4 regions of the Acinetobacter sp. WU_MDCI_Abxd143 genome follow, and region 1 is predicted to be linked to each of the others. Evidence: predicted binding sites of a transcription regulator. Region 1 holds the regulator's gene; each other region holds the start of a gene.
The links. The regulator PhoB, encoded in region 1, activates phosphate uptake and scavenging genes when phosphate is short. The targets are predictions, from matches to a motif close to TGTCATNAANCTGTCATAA.
Positions count from the first base shown of each region.

Region 2: a site for PhoB is predicted at 1,848-1,866, ahead of KTI79_RS08650 (porin). Genes of this name have one in related genera too.
Region 3: a site for PhoB is predicted at 1,696-1,714, ahead of KTI79_RS07470 (inorganic phosphate transporter). Genes of this name have one in related genera too.
Region 4: a site for PhoB is predicted at 1,690-1,708, ahead of KTI79_RS03090 (NAD(+) kinase). Genes of this name have one in related genera too.

Region 1 covers NZ_JAHPTH010000005.1:94,511-98,292, forward strand. The annotation lists gene KTI79_RS11640 (alpha/beta fold hydrolase) at 1-684, shown strand, start outside; gene phoR (phosphate regulon sensor histidine kinase PhoR) at 753-2,111, opposite strand; gene phoB (phosphate regulon transcriptional regulator PhoB) at 2,121-2,831, opposite strand; gene KTI79_RS11655 (TetR/AcrR family transcriptional regulator) at 3,086-3,757, opposite strand.
Region 2 covers NZ_JAHPTH010000003.1:130,105-133,886, reverse strand. The annotation lists gene KTI79_RS08655 (YidB family protein) at 1-489, shown strand, start outside; gene KTI79_RS08650 (porin) at 598-1,704, opposite strand; gene KTI79_RS08645 (HIT family protein) at 1,961-2,374, opposite strand; gene KTI79_RS08640 (YARHG domain-containing protein) at 2,392-2,661, opposite strand; gene KTI79_RS08635 (alpha/beta fold hydrolase) at 2,961-3,782, opposite strand, start outside.
Region 3 covers NZ_JAHPTH010000002.1:548,211-551,992, forward strand. The annotation lists gene KTI79_RS07470 (inorganic phosphate transporter) at 18-1,649, opposite strand; gene metH (methionine synthase) at 2,112-3,782, shown strand, end outside.
Region 4 covers NZ_JAHPTH010000001.1:656,641-660,422, reverse strand. The annotation lists gene mrcB (penicillin-binding protein 1B) at 1-1,643, opposite strand, end outside; gene KTI79_RS03090 (NAD(+) kinase) at 1,829-2,737, shown strand; gene KTI79_RS03085 (YeaC family protein) at 2,734-3,006, shown strand; gene KTI79_RS03080 (glycosyl transferase family protein) at 3,209-3,782, opposite strand, start outside.

The DNA of each region.
Region 1 (3,782 bases):
GTGCGTGCATTGCATTTGCTTAAGCCCAAGAGCTTTAATAAACAGTGGTTGGTGATGGGGCACAGTCAAGGTGGGGCTGCGGCAATTGCAGTGTCTGCCTATGGTCAAAAAGATGCACCTGAATTAGATTTAAAAGGTGCAATTGCTCTTGCGCCAGGCGGCTATCAATATGAAGGCATTGCAGAATATGTGAAAACTAATCCGAACCCAGAACCTAGTGTGGCAGCATTTTTCCCGATTGTGTTATTGGGAGCACAAGCAGCAGAACCAAGTATTGTTCCTGAAAACTTAGTCAGTGCAGAAATGAATGCGGTGCTAACTCAAGCGCGCAGTCGCTGTTTATCTGAACTTCAATCTGATTTGAAGAAGTCTCCTTCTAGCATATTTCTGCCTAATGCAGACTTAAAACCTCTTCTGGGTTATCTAAAACAGCAATCTATTGAAAATATGGTGCCGACCGTGCCACTAATGATTGTTCAAGGCTCTAAAGATCATTTAGTCGATCCTAGAGGGACATCTGCTTATTATCAGCAGCTATGTAAATTAAAAAAACCAACTATTTATCAAACGATTGATGGCGGAGATCATCGCGATGCACTGCGTCAAAGTAATACTTTTGCCACTCACTTTTTAAATGTAATAGAGAAAAATCAGACAAAATCGTATTGCTCGAATCTTAAGTAAATTGGTTTAAATAATACAAAAAAGCCGACTTTTCATGAGTCGGCTTTTTAAATGTGAGAGGGGCAAATTTAGGTCATGTTATATAGTCTTTCTTTTGGAAAAACTGCGGTAAATGTTGATCCCTCGTTTTCTTTAGACTGCACATCTAAATACGCACCGTGTTGCATAAGCACGTGTTTTACAATTGCTAAGCCTAAACCTGTACCACCTGTTTGACGACTACGGTCACTGTCCACACGATAGAAGCGTTCAGTCAGGCGTGGTAAATGTTTAGGATTAATTCCGATGCCCGTGTCTTGTACACTAAAGTAAGCATGTTCGCCATCATCATGCCAGCCAATGGTAATGGTTCCACCTTTTGGCGTGTACTTGATGGCATTCGTAATTAAGTTACTAAATGCACTAGCAATTTCCATGTCAGAACCAATCAGGTCGCAGTGGCTATCAATATGTAAATTGAGTGTATGTCCATAATCGGCATTATAGGCCTGAGCATCATCAAACAGTTGATTCATTAAACTCGGCATTTCAATAATCTGATTTTTCGCAATTTTCTTGTTATTTTCTAAATTCGATAACAGCAGTAAATCATTGACCAACGCATTCATACGTTTGGTTTGTGATTGCATCTGATCAAAGGCTCGTTTCCAGCGTGGACTAATATCTTCCTGATCGGTAAAGGTTTCGATATAACCACTGAGCACGGTTAATGGCGTACGAAGCTCATGCGAAATATTATCGACAAAGTCTTTGCGCATTTGCTCAAGGTTATGCATACGAGTCACGTCGTAAGCCACCAATAAACGGCTTTCTCCACCAAATCGTGTGAGTTTAACCTGTACATAGCGGTCATCATCAAAATTTGAGTGAAGCTTAATCCCATCGGGTGCCTGATCAATATTGTTAAAATATTCAATAAAGGTCGGCTGACGTAAAATCGTTAATAAGTTACGACCACGATCGAGAGGGCTGATCCCTAACAAACGTTCGGCAGCAGGGTTCCACCATTCGATTTGATGTTGGTCATCAATTAGAACTACGGCCTCAGCAAGGGCAACTAAGGAAGATTGCGCTCGGTCAATTAAACCGACCATTTCGGCCTGAACAATTCGTTCCTGACGCTGAGCACGGTAAACATTAAATAATAATGCACCCCAAATCCCGTTAAGATTTGGAGGCACATCATAAGGTTTATTGGCAATCCAGTCATTGACCAGATATAAAGAACGCAACTGGAGTGTAAAAAACACCACGAAGGCGATAAAAATACAACTCCAGAAATACCCGACACCTAAACCGACTAAACCGGCAATAATTAGAAAAAATAATAAAAGCCGTAAATCTTGTTTGGCAAACGTCCATAAACTACTGTAACGAGAAAGTTTTTGTTCACGTACCTGTTCAGGGACGGGGTAGGGTTCATACATAAATCTTGGTTAACCTGCGGCTAAATCTGCACGTGTTGAGAAACGGTAGCCAGTTCCACGTACAGTCTGAACAAATCGGTCAACACCAAAAGGTTCTAAGACTTTACGCAAACGACGGATATGCACATCGATAGTGCGGTCTTCAATATATACATTACCGCCCCATACCTGATCGAGCAACTGAGCACGTGTATATGCACGCTCTGGATGGGTCATAAAAAACGCAAGTAAGCGATATTCAGTTGGGCCCATATCTAAAATGCTGTTGCCAAAGCTAACACGCTGGCTTACAGGATCAAGAATTAAACCATTGGCATCAATTGTTTTTTCACCACTTAATGCATTTGCACGGCGAAGAACTGCCTTAATACGTGAAACCAGTTCACGTGTTGAAAAAGGCTTAGTCATGTAGTCATCTGCACCTGCGTCAAGACCCTGTACTTTGTGGTCTTCTTCTCCGCGAGCAGTCAACATAATGACTGGAATTTCTGCTAGGTTTTCATCTCGTTTTAAGCGGCGACATAAATCGACACCACTTACGCCTCCAGGTAACATCCAATCAAGCAAGATAAGCGCCGGACGTTGGTCGACGATAATTTGATGAGCCTGTTTGGCATCTTCAGCCTGTAAACACTGAAAGCCTGCCATGTCCAAAGAAGTATGGATCATTTCACGAATAGGGAGCTCATCATCGACAATTAAAATATAGTCATCTTTCACAGCGCAATATCCTATAGATTTAACGGTGAACCGTTTTGTAGTTATGACAGGCTTATTACAAAGATTAATTATGACAATTTCATTGCAGAAAAGTCTATAAAATTGAATTTAGCAATAATTTGTGACAAAACCAAGGCAAAGGTATGACCAAATGATGACATATAAACTTTAAACTTCTTAAATTCATTCAATGGCTTATTATCATAATTGCTTAACCGGTTTTTCAGATTATTAGCTGTCAAAAAACTTTAATATTATTTTGAAACTTGGGCTAATAGGGATAAGAAAACAATACGGCATGCGGTTAAAACCTGCTCAAGAGACTGCTCAAATCCTCCCATGACCCATCGAATCGCAATTTGAGTGACATATCCATTCAAGCCAGTTGCAATTAAAGAGAGCTCATTTTCATGGTGTTGAATTTGCGGCATGGTTAGCATAACAAAGGCCTGAATCATGCGATCAAATTGCGCAAGCGTTTCTTGAATGGTGGCCTGATTATGTAACTCTTGTACCAAAACTGCATCTACATAGATAATACGAGCTAATCTTGGATCATCTTTTAAGGTGGTCAGCAGTGCTCTTAAACCCGCATCGACCATTTTTTCTGGATCGGGTGCAGCTTTAATCACGGCTTGCATCAGATTTTGCTGTAATTCTTCAATCATTTTTAAAAAGATGGTTTGGAATAAATCTTCACTTTTCTTAAATGATTCATAAAAATAACGTTCTGTGAGTTTTGCCTCTTGGCAAACATCTTTTACCGTCACTGAAAAAAAACCGAGCGTTCCGTAGGTCGCAATACCTGCTTCAATCAGTTTTTCACGGCGTGCCTCTTTACGTTCAGATAGAGATAACCCTTTGAACTGACGTTCTTTACTCACACTTTTTGTTTTCTTTTTACTGGTTGAGTCGTTAGTCGCCATAAATAAGTCGTTTCCTAAAGAATGG
Region 2 (3,782 bases), on a different contig from region 1:
GTACTCGGACAAATGGGTGGTAATACTTCATCTGGTACCCAAGGTGGTCTTGGGGGCGTACTAGGTTCTGTATTAGGACAAGTGACTGGCAATAACAATACACCACAAACAAGTGGTGGTGTACAAAGTTTATTAATTGCAGTTGTGCCTTTAATCTTAGGTTGGGTGCAGCAACAAGGTGGTTTACAGGCTGCATTAGAAAAGTTGAAAGGTGCGGGTTTAGGAAGCCAGGTTCAAAGCTGGGTTGATCCAAATCAAAGTAATAGCGAAGTTCCGACTCAGCAATTACAGAGTTTATTTAATCCAGCCGACATTGAACAAGTTGCTGAGCAAGCCCAAGCGCCAAAAGAGCAAGTTTACGGTGCAATTGCTTCAGTCTTACCTCAGGTCATTGATTCATTAACACCTCAAGGTGACAGTACTGATCATCAAGAAGCAAACCAAGATATTCAAAACGTTATGAATCTTGTAAGTGGTTTCTTAAAATAAGATATAAATTTTTTAAAAGCCGATATTTTTATATCGGCTATTTTATTGTGCCAACAAAATAAAAGGGCATAAGCCCTTTTATTTTAGATCTGGAGCAAACATAACTAATTAGAAGTTATATTCGATACCCGTACCTACAACAGTTTGTTTGTCGTCGTCGTTCAACCAGTCACGTTTTTGTTGAGCAACGATACCGTAGAAGCGAGCTTGTTTGTTGATTTGGTAATCAAGACCTAAACCGTACAAGTCGATTTTACGATCTGATTGACCACTTACTTGTGTTTCAGCTGAAGCATATTCTGCTTTCACTTTAAGTTTAGTGTTAGGAATTTTATAAGCAGCTGTTACTGCATATGCTTCTTCTTCTAAACCACGGTAAGCTTTACCAGCTTTATCGATTGAACCATCCGATTTATATGATTGACCATATGCAGTCAAGTCATCAGTAGGTTCAGCGTGTTGCCATAAAGCACCTACTACAAAACCAGATTTAGCAATGTCATAAGAACCAGTTACACGGTAAGCATCTGTATAGACATCTTTTAGACCGTAAGCTGCATATTTACCTTTAATACCAAAGTCACCAGCAGCAGCAATTGCTAAACCGATATCTTTGTTTTCGTAACCAAGCGAAGTTGATACAGAGTCAAAGCTATCATTTTTGCTGTCTTTACCAGTTTCACCTTGTTTGCTATCAGAGGTGCTTTCGCCAGTTTGAGCCATGATATTGAATGTTAAACCAGCTAATAATTTAGGGTCTAATTCAAAACCGATCACATTGTCTAAACGGTTTTCACCGTACATGATATTAGTAATATCTAAACGTGTATCGTCATTAAAGATGTCTTGGTTACCACCAGCAGCAGTTTTGAAGTAAGAATCATACTTACCGACTTTTAAAGTACCAACACCTTCAGTTTTTAAACCAATAAAACGGTTACGCGCGCTAAGGTCAGTATCAGAACCCGAACCATCAGTAGAAATTGCCCACTCAGCTAAATAAACAGCAGATAATTTGTCAGTTAATTTCTCTTCGCCTTTAACCCCAATACGAGAAGAGTTTGAGTTAATTTCGGTAACGTCACTTTTTCCATCGAAATTTTTATTATCAACTTGGTTAACAGAAACATTTAGTTTGCCATACAAAGTTGGCGCTGCTTGCACCGCGTTTATGCTCAAAGTTGCAACTGCGGCAGCGAGTAGCAATTTCTTCATTGAGATTTCTCCAAAAGGTATTTAAAAAGGGCGTATGCCTAGCTAACTATTTATTTTGTAGTTGACTTATGTACAAAAAGTTACAAAAGCTCACCAACTTGCTAAGCAGTATCGGCAAATTTTGTGACAGAGAAGTGAAGAATAAATGACAGTTTTATGACGTTTAAAATTTAGAAATAAATTAGTTGTTTTCATTTTTTTATAGTTTTTAGACGAAAAAAAGCGGAGCCTAAACTCCGCTTTAACTATCTAAAAATCAAAGAGCTGCTTTAATTTTTTCAGCTAATTCTTTAATTTTTTCTTGATCCCCTAACTCAACAGCATGGCGTCCAAGATGATGCACATTTGTTGGAATTAAGTGAAAATGAACATGTGGAACAGTTTGTCCTGCTGCTGCTCCAGAAAGTTGCATTAATACAATACCTTCCAAATTGAGTGCTTTTTCCATTGCCTTGGCAATTTTTTGGACAATTTGTATAGTATATGCCGCTGCTTCAGGAGGTAAATCTAAGAGTGTTACAGCTGGTGTTTTTGGAATAACTAATGTATGGCCATCGGCTTGAGGCATAATATCCATAAAAGCTAGAACTTGATCATCTTCATAGACTTTTATCGCAGGAAGTTCTCCACGTAAAATTTTTGCGAAGATATTTTGATCATCATATGCCATGTATTATTCCTTTAAAATTATTTACATTTCAATTCTTTCTGACGTTCTTTAATAGCGTCAAGACGTTGTTGCTCTTTGTCAGAAAACTTAGGTTTTGTCGTATGACAGTTTTCATTACCATATTTTTCTTTTGCATCAGGATCTTTAAAACAAAAGCCTTTTGATGCATAAATCAAATTGTAATCGTCTTGCAATTTTTGACATTCTTGCTCAGGTGTTGCAGCTTGTATGCCTAAACTAGCAATGCTCACCATGCCCGTAAAGACTGCAACCATAAATTTATTCATGAGCTTTTCCTCAGTTAAAGGTATGAACCTGTACTCAATATAAGGTTTATTGCCAAGATTTCAATGACTATTAATTACTCAAGTGTCATTTTGGTTTATAATTTGTTCAAAGAATAAATAAAATTATTAGATATCAATAACTTAAAAATATTAAATAAAAACATAAACTTAACTAAAAATTATATGTTTTTCCATAAGCTAATGGTTGTTGAACATCTTATAATCGCTAGTGATGAGCAAAAAAGAATAATTAAATAGATCTTCTAACAAATCCCATAGATTGAATCCTGATCTTATCCTTAAATTTTTGTTGAGCGTTCGGTCAGCCATTTCGCTAATTGGGGCCAGAACTCTAGCGCACTTGCCTGACTCGACATTAAGCCTAAATGTCCGCCAGGTATAAGCGTAAACGTAACATCTTGGCTACTTGTCAACTCACTTAATGGAGAAGCAGCGTCAGCAGTTACCAACTGATCATTACGGCCAGCACCAACCAAGAGAGAGCAATCTATATTTTTTAATTCAATTTTCTGATCTTTTAGCTGAATAAAGCCATGTTTTAACGGGTTCTGTAGCCACACATTGAACAACATGTCCTGATTAATTCCACCAGGGTAATCAATCATATTATTTAAAAAGTTACTGAGGGTGGCATGCTCTTGTACAAATTGCAGGTCGTCAAGATTTTTTAGTAGTTGAACATGTCCATCAAACCAACCTTTAGGATCAAGAATTTTGAAACCTAGTGAATTTAAAATTCCCGGGGTATGAATCAAACGTTTTGGTAATCCACCATAAATACGGTTCTGAATTTTTTTATTGCGACCAATAACATGATTCATGGTTCGATAGAGCTTGCCAATATAGCCAGAGGCATAACTGTCTATTGGGCTACCAAGTACTATAAGATTTTTAACATGATTAGGTTGATTGAGAGCGGTATATAAAGTAACGAATATACCAGCCATGCTCCATCCATGTAGCGAGATTTGTTCACTTCCTGAATGTGCTCGAACAAGTTCTATTGCTTTAGGAATAAAATCTTTAATAAATGATAAGAAGTTAAGGTGTCTATCTTTAAACTTTAAACGGCCCCAATCTACCAAATAGACATCGAAACC
Region 3 (3,782 bases), on a different contig from region 1:
TAATTTTTTAAATGCTTTTATACAAACTGTAAGAACAACCAGTACAAACCGCCTGACAAGCAGATTGTTGCAGGAAGAGTAAATACCCATGCAGAGAGAATTGTCTTCACGGTATTAAAGTTTAAGCCTGATTTATTCGCGACCATCGTACCCGCAACAGCACTGTTTAAAACGTGTGTTGTTGAAACTGGCATACCTAAACCATCGGCAGCTGCAATTGTACTCATTGCAACAAGCTCAGCAGACATCCCTTGACCATAAGTCATGTGGTGCTTACCAATACGCTCACCTACAGTCACAACAATACGTTTCCAACCCACCATTGTGCCTAGACCAAGTGCTAAAGCAACAGCCACTTTTACCCAAGTCGGGATGTATTGTAAGAATGAATCTAAGCTACTACGGTATTCTTTCACAAGCTTTTTCTGTGAGTCATCCATTTTTGGTAAAGCATCTGCTTTATCCAAACGCTTAAACGTGGTTGTACTCAAATACATGTCATTACGAATTTCGCTAATAGCAGCTTCAGGAATATCTTTTAAGTTGTTATAGCTAGAAACTCGCTCACCCAAGTGATCAGTCATACTTGCCAATGCAGGCACAACTTCAGGAGTTTGCTGTTTAGTTTGAATATATTTAGTCAGAATAACACGTGCTTTTTCATCGGTTAATTCAGGCTGATTTTGATTCAAAAATACGGCAGTTTGAGAAGAAAGCTGATGGAATGATTGAACTTGTTGTGTATCGAGGTTTTTATTTAATGAATAAGCCAACGGCACCAGTCCAACTAAAATGAGCATGATGAGTCCCATACCCTTTTGACCGTCATTAGAACCATGTGCAAAACTTACACCTGTACAGGTAAAGATTAAGATTGCACGAATGATTGCTGGTGGTGGTTTATTACCTTCAGGTGGCTGGAATAATTCTAATTGGCGTTTAAAAATAGTTTTAACCAACAAGAATACAATCGCTGCAAAAGCGAAACCAATTAAAGGTGAAAATAATAATGCCTTACCAACTTTAATCACCTGATCCATATCAACACCACTGGTCGTTACGCCAGTCGATGCACTCAATAGATGATTCATAATGCCCACACCTAAGATTGAACCAATCAAGGTATGAGAACTAGATGCAGGAATACCTAAGAACCATGTACCTAAGTTCCATAGAATCGCAGCAATAAGAAGCGCAAAAACCATTGCGAAACCTGCACCACTGCCCATATTCATGATCAATTCAACAGGCAACAATGCAATAATGCCGTAAGCGACTGCGCCGCTTGCAACCATTACCCCAAGAAAATTACAAAAACCAGCCCACATGACTGCAACCGGTGCCGGTAAAGCATTGGTGTAAATTACTGTTGCCACTGCATTTGCAGTATCGTGGAAGCCATTTACAAACTCAAAGCCTAAAGCAATCAAGAGTGCAGTAGATAAAAGAATAACTGAATAAAGGCTCAAAGGCGGTACATGTGCTAAATCAGCACTCACCTGAAATCCGATATAAATAAGTGTTGCAACAATAATCGTCAGAAACACCGGCATAAAAAACTTAGGTGTCGGGACATGTACATTCGTCGATTTGACTTGCAGGTTTGCCGCAAGTTTTGAATCCGAAACAGGGGGTAGATTAGAATTCATGCAGACGGTAAGAGGATAAGAAAATCCTCTGTATTCTTAAATTAAATTATGACAATTATATGACAAAGCGGCGCCTGATGAAGTCAATTTTTCATATTTTGACCTCATTTGATGCACCTTTCCCCTATCTATTTTATTTTTTTATTAAAATACAATAATTTATACAACTCCATATCCATCGAATTTATGACTATTTTTAAAGCAAAAATATCTAAAAAATTACCTAAACGGCCACTTTTTAAACAACACAATTGTCATAAAACCGAATATTGGAGATGAAATATTTCAATATCATGATCATTTTATGAATATTTGATGAAAAATCAGACTCTACTTTGTCATAAAGCGCTTGTTTGGTGAATAAGTTAGAGTGAATGATGGGTCGTTATAGGTCATCTATTGCGCAACTATTCTGTTACAATAGCGCCGCATTTTTAAATTTGTACAATATCGGGGTTTTATATGTCCACGCTTGCCACCCTAAAAGCGCTTCTTGCCAAACGTATTTTGATTATTGATGGTGCAATGGGCACGATGATTCAGCGCCATAAATTGGAAGAAGCCGACTACCGTGGTGAGCGTTTTGCTGATTGGGCACATGACTTAAAAGGTAACAATGACCTTTTGGTTCTGACACAGCCTCAAATTATTCAAGGTATTCATGAAGCTTATCTTGATGCAGGTGCAGACATTATTGAAACCAATAGCTTTAACGGCACGCGTGTTTCAATGTCTGACTATCATATGGAAGATCTTGTTCCAGAGATTAACCGAGAAGCAGCACGTTTAGCCAAAGCAGCTTGTGAAAAGTACTCAACTCCAGATAAACCGCGTTTTGTCGCAGGTGTCCTTGGGCCAACATCACGTACTTGTTCAATTTCACCGAATGTAAATGACCCTGCCTTTCGTAACATTACTTTTGATGAGTTAAAAGAAAACTATATTGAAGCGACACATGCGCTCATTGAAGGCGGTGCAGATATCATTTTGATTGAAACCGTATTTGACACATTAAACTGTAAAGCAGCGATTTTTGCGGTTAAAGAAGTTTTTAAACAAATTGGTCGCGAATTACCAATCATGATTTCGGGGACCATTACCGATGCATCGGGTCGTACATTAACAGGTCAAACTGCTGAAGCGTTCTGGAACTCTGTACGTCATGGCGACTTGCTATCGATTGGCTTTAACTGTGCGCTTGGTGCAGATGCAATGCGCCCTCACATAAAAACTATTTCCGATGTAGCAGATACGTTTGTTTCAGCGCACCCAAATGCGGGCTTACCAAACGCTTTTGGTGAATATGATGAAACGCCAGAACAAACTGCGGCATTCTTAAAAGAATTTGCAGAAAGCGGCTTAATTAATATTACGGGTGGTTGCTGTGGTACAACACCTGACCATATCCGCGCGATTGCGAATGCGGTAAAAGATATAGCCCCTCGTCAAGTTCCTGAAACTGTATCTGCTTGTCGTTTGAGTGGTTTAGAACCATTTAATATTTATGATGACTCATTGTTCGTTAACGTGGGTGAACGTACTAACGTTACAGGTTCGAAAAAATTCTTACGCTTAATTCGTGAAGAAAACTTTGCCGAAGCTTTAGAAGTGGCACAGCAGCAAGTTGAAGCTGGCGCACAGATTATTGACATTAACATGGATGAAGGGATGCTCGATTCGCAAAATGCGATGGTGCATTTCTTAAATCTTGTGGCTTCTGAACCCGATATTTCTCGTGTACCAATCATGATTGACTCATCAAAATGGGAAATCATTGAAGCTGGCTTAAAATGCGTACAAGGTAAACCGGTTGTTAACTCCATTTCCTTAAAAGAAGGTTATGACGAGTTTGTCGAAAAAGCCCGCCTTTGCCGTCAATATGGTGCCGCAATTATTGTGATGGCCTTTGACGAAACAGGTCAAGCCGACACCGCTGCACGTAAGCGTGAAATCTGTAAGCGCTCATATGATATTTTGGTTAACGATGTAGGCTTCCCTGCTGAAGATATTATTTTTGACCCGAACGTGTTTGCAGTAGCAACAGGTATTGAAGAGCACAATAACTATGGTGTCGATTTTATTGAGGCCACAGGTTGGATTAAACAAAACTTACCTCATGCCATGATTTCTGGT
Region 4 (3,782 bases), on a different contig from region 1:
GGGTAGGCAGGAATGGTTGACTCAACACCAAACTTTCTTAAGTTGTTGGTAAATGTTGATAAACCAAACTCTTGACCCAAGCGCACAGCAGATAGGTTATATGAATTTGCTAAAGCTTCGCTCAAGCTGACTACACCATGTCCGCCACCACTGTAGTTTTTAGGTGTCCAACTTTTGCCACCATCTACAGGGACACTAATCGGTGCATCTTCAATTTGGGTTGCCCAGTTGTAACGCCCAGATTCAATAGCACTTAAATAAATTACAGGTTTTAATAAAGAACCGACTTGGCGTTTTGCATCTAAAGCACGGTTAAAACCAGTAAAGTCTTGTGTAGAACCAACAGCAGCAACGAGCTCGCCGTTTTCTGGATGTGCAATGAGTACCGCACCCTGTAAGTTTTTCAAACGGGCTGGGTTGCTATTTGCTAAGCGGTCTACTGAAGCTTTAAACGCATTTTGAACTTGGGTTTGAGTAATTGGGTCTAAAGTCGTAAAAATACGTAAGCCCTGATTAGTTAAGTCACTCTCTTGATATTCTGTGCGTAATTGACGACGCACAATATCTAAAAAGTCAGGGAATTTTGCAGGGCCCAAACTTGGCTTACTTAACACATTTAAAGGACGTGCAATTTCATCTTCATATTCTGCTTGAGTTAAATAGCCCATTACACGCATATTATTTAACACGGTATCGCGGCGTTTTTTCGCACCTTCAGGATTTTTCCAAGGGTTATACAAAGAAGGGCCTTGCACTAAACCGACTAAATAAGCTTGTTGTGAAACATTGAGTTCACGTAACGGTAAACCAAAATAAAATTGTGAAGCCAAACCATAGCCATTAATTGAGTAGCTACCATTTTGGCCTAGATTTACTTCATTTAAGTAAGCTTCTAAAATTTCATCTTTGCTGTAATGCAGCTCAATGAGTAAAGCCATTAATGCTTCATTAACTTTACGTTTTAAGGTGCGTTCAGGTGTAAGGTAGAAGTTTTTAACTAATTGTTGAGTTAGGGTTGAACCACCTTGACGCTTTCCGCCTGTAATATTACTCACCAATGCACGAGCAGTACCACGAATTGAAACCCCGTGATGATGATAGAAATTACGGTCTTCTGTTGAAATTAAAGCTTCAATAAGAGGTTTAGGGACATTATTCAGTTTAATGAGAACACGGTCTTCATTATGTTGAGGGTAAATCCCTCCAATCAGAAGTGGCTCTAGTCGCGCAACACCCGTTGAAGAAGGTTTTGTACTTCTAACTTCAGCAACTTGGTCATTTGCAAAACTTAACTCTAGGACTTGTTCGGGTTCAACACTGTCGCCGTAATCAAAACCACGCGTGTGGATATACATATTGCTACCCTGAGCAACATAGGTTCCAGACTTGTCATAATTACTTGAAGTTTTGTAACCCAAGAGTTTTAATTCTTGAGTGAAATTTGCTTGGGTAATAGGTGCGTTGTTATAAATTTCCAAAGGTCGTGCGAACACTTTGGCGGGAATATCCCACCGTTGTCCTTCAAATTTTTCACGGATAATATTATCTAAACGAATCAGATAGATACTAAGAGCAATAAAAGCACCAATGACCAAAATGGAAAAGATTAGTGCAAAGAAACCGATACCACGTTCAAACTTCATAAAAATGAGATAAAACCCTAACAATGCCTGTAATGATGCGATAGCTTGTCATCAATTTGCAATGATAAAACTGTGAATAATTGGAAAACTTAGATTGAATTTTACAGCATCTTCTTGTTATGTTTTTTTAAATTAATCAGGTTAATGTTATTATAGCCAAGTATCGCAGCGGAGCTTACTCATTCGTGCAAATTTCACATAAGTCCTTCAGAAACGTCGGGTTAATCGGTCGACCAGATAAATCATCAGTAGTAGAAACACTATGTTTAATTCATGATCATTTGTTGAACCTAGGCTTAAACCCCATTTTTGATCAGGAAACTGCTGAATTAGTGCCTTATGACCATGCACAGGTAGTGAGTCGTCATTTATTGGGTGAAGTTGCTGATTTAGTCATAGTCGTTGGAGGTGATGGTTCTTTACTCCATGCTGCTAGAGCTTTAGTACGCTACAATACGCCTGTTATTGGTATCAACCGCGGGCGTTTAGGTTTTTTAACTGATATCAAACCTTCAGAAGCCATTTTCAAACTTGACCAAGTACTTCAAGGACATTTTCAGCTTGATCGTCGCTTCTTGCTTGAAATGGAAGTACGAACAAATGGTGAAGTCATTTATGACGCGATTGCCTTAAACGATGTCGTTTTGCATTCAGGCAAATCGGTACACATGATTGACTTCGAGCTTAATATTGATGGTCAATATGTTTATCGCCAACATAGTGATGGTTTAATTGTTTCGACTCCAACCGGATCAACGGCTTATGCGTTGTCAGGTGGTGGTCCAATTTTACATCCAAGTATGGATGCTATTGCATTAGTTCCAATGCATCCCCATACATTGTCATCACGTCCCATCGTAGTGGGTGGTCAAAGCGAAATTAAAATCGTTATTCGCGAAAATCGTGTATTACCAATGGTGAGTGCAGATGGACAACATAGTGTCTCGCTCAATGTTGGAGACAGTTTACACATCCGTAAACACCCATTTAAACTAAGTTTATTGCATCCACCAGGTTATGATTTCTATATGGCCTGCCGTACCAAACTTGGTTGGAACCAAGATTTTGAATCTTTCCAAAGAGATGAATCATGAATATTGAACAAATGCTATCTGTTTTAAACCCTGAAATTGTAGAGCGTTTAAAAACAGCAGTAGAAATTGGTAAATGGCCAAATGGCGTTGTTTTAACTAAAGAGCAGCGTGAAACTTGTATGCAAGCTGTAATCGCTTGGGAGTTAAAGAACTTACCAGAAGATCAGCGTAGTGGGTATATTGACCGTGGTACCAAAGAAGAAGGTGAAGAGTGTGATGATGATCATCACAAGCATGAGCCAGAGTTTAAACCGATTCGGTTTGTTTAAAACTAATTTTAGAATAAATCTTAGTCAGCATTTGCTATCGCGTGGGCGACATGGATGTCGCCTGTTGAGCAACAGTACAAGAACGTACTGTTTGCTCAACGAAAGATTTTTGTTACTTTTCATCTTTGAAAAGTAAGTATTGCCTATATGCAGCAACATAAGAAAAACATGCTATACAAGGCTGTATGATCTTATATTAGTTTTATTGACTAAAATTACGTGTTTTCCACAACACTTTTGCTTTTTGCATCGCTTCTTCAAAACTAGCAACAACGCCCATGGTATATAGCGCAATTCCGATGGTTTCTGTTACTGCTATTTCTCCATATTCATGGTGCTGTTGACCAAGCCATACTGCTTTAAATGTTGCTAAATCTAATTCTTCTTCAATTGGGCTTCGCTCAGGTGTGAGCTTTGGCAACTCATGTTCATAGAGCTCACCATTTTTAATACCACAAATGAGTGTTTTGGCATCTGGGTTTCGTTCAAATTCACCACCTTCGCCTTTAATAACGGCACTATTTTGATAGCCTAAGCGTAATGCGCTATGTTGGTGGGAAGTTCTGTAAGCAGGGTGGAATATTGCTTGTAAGGTAGCCTTGGCATTAAAAGGATTAATTAAACGAGCCAAAGTATGAATAGGTGAACGCAATCCCATGACATTTCTTAGAGATATCAATTCGCTTAAAACTGGTGAAATCACGTCTAACGGTAAGTAAGCAAAATTTTGCTCTGCTAATTGTGTACGAACTTCTTGTTCAGAATGGCAAATTTGA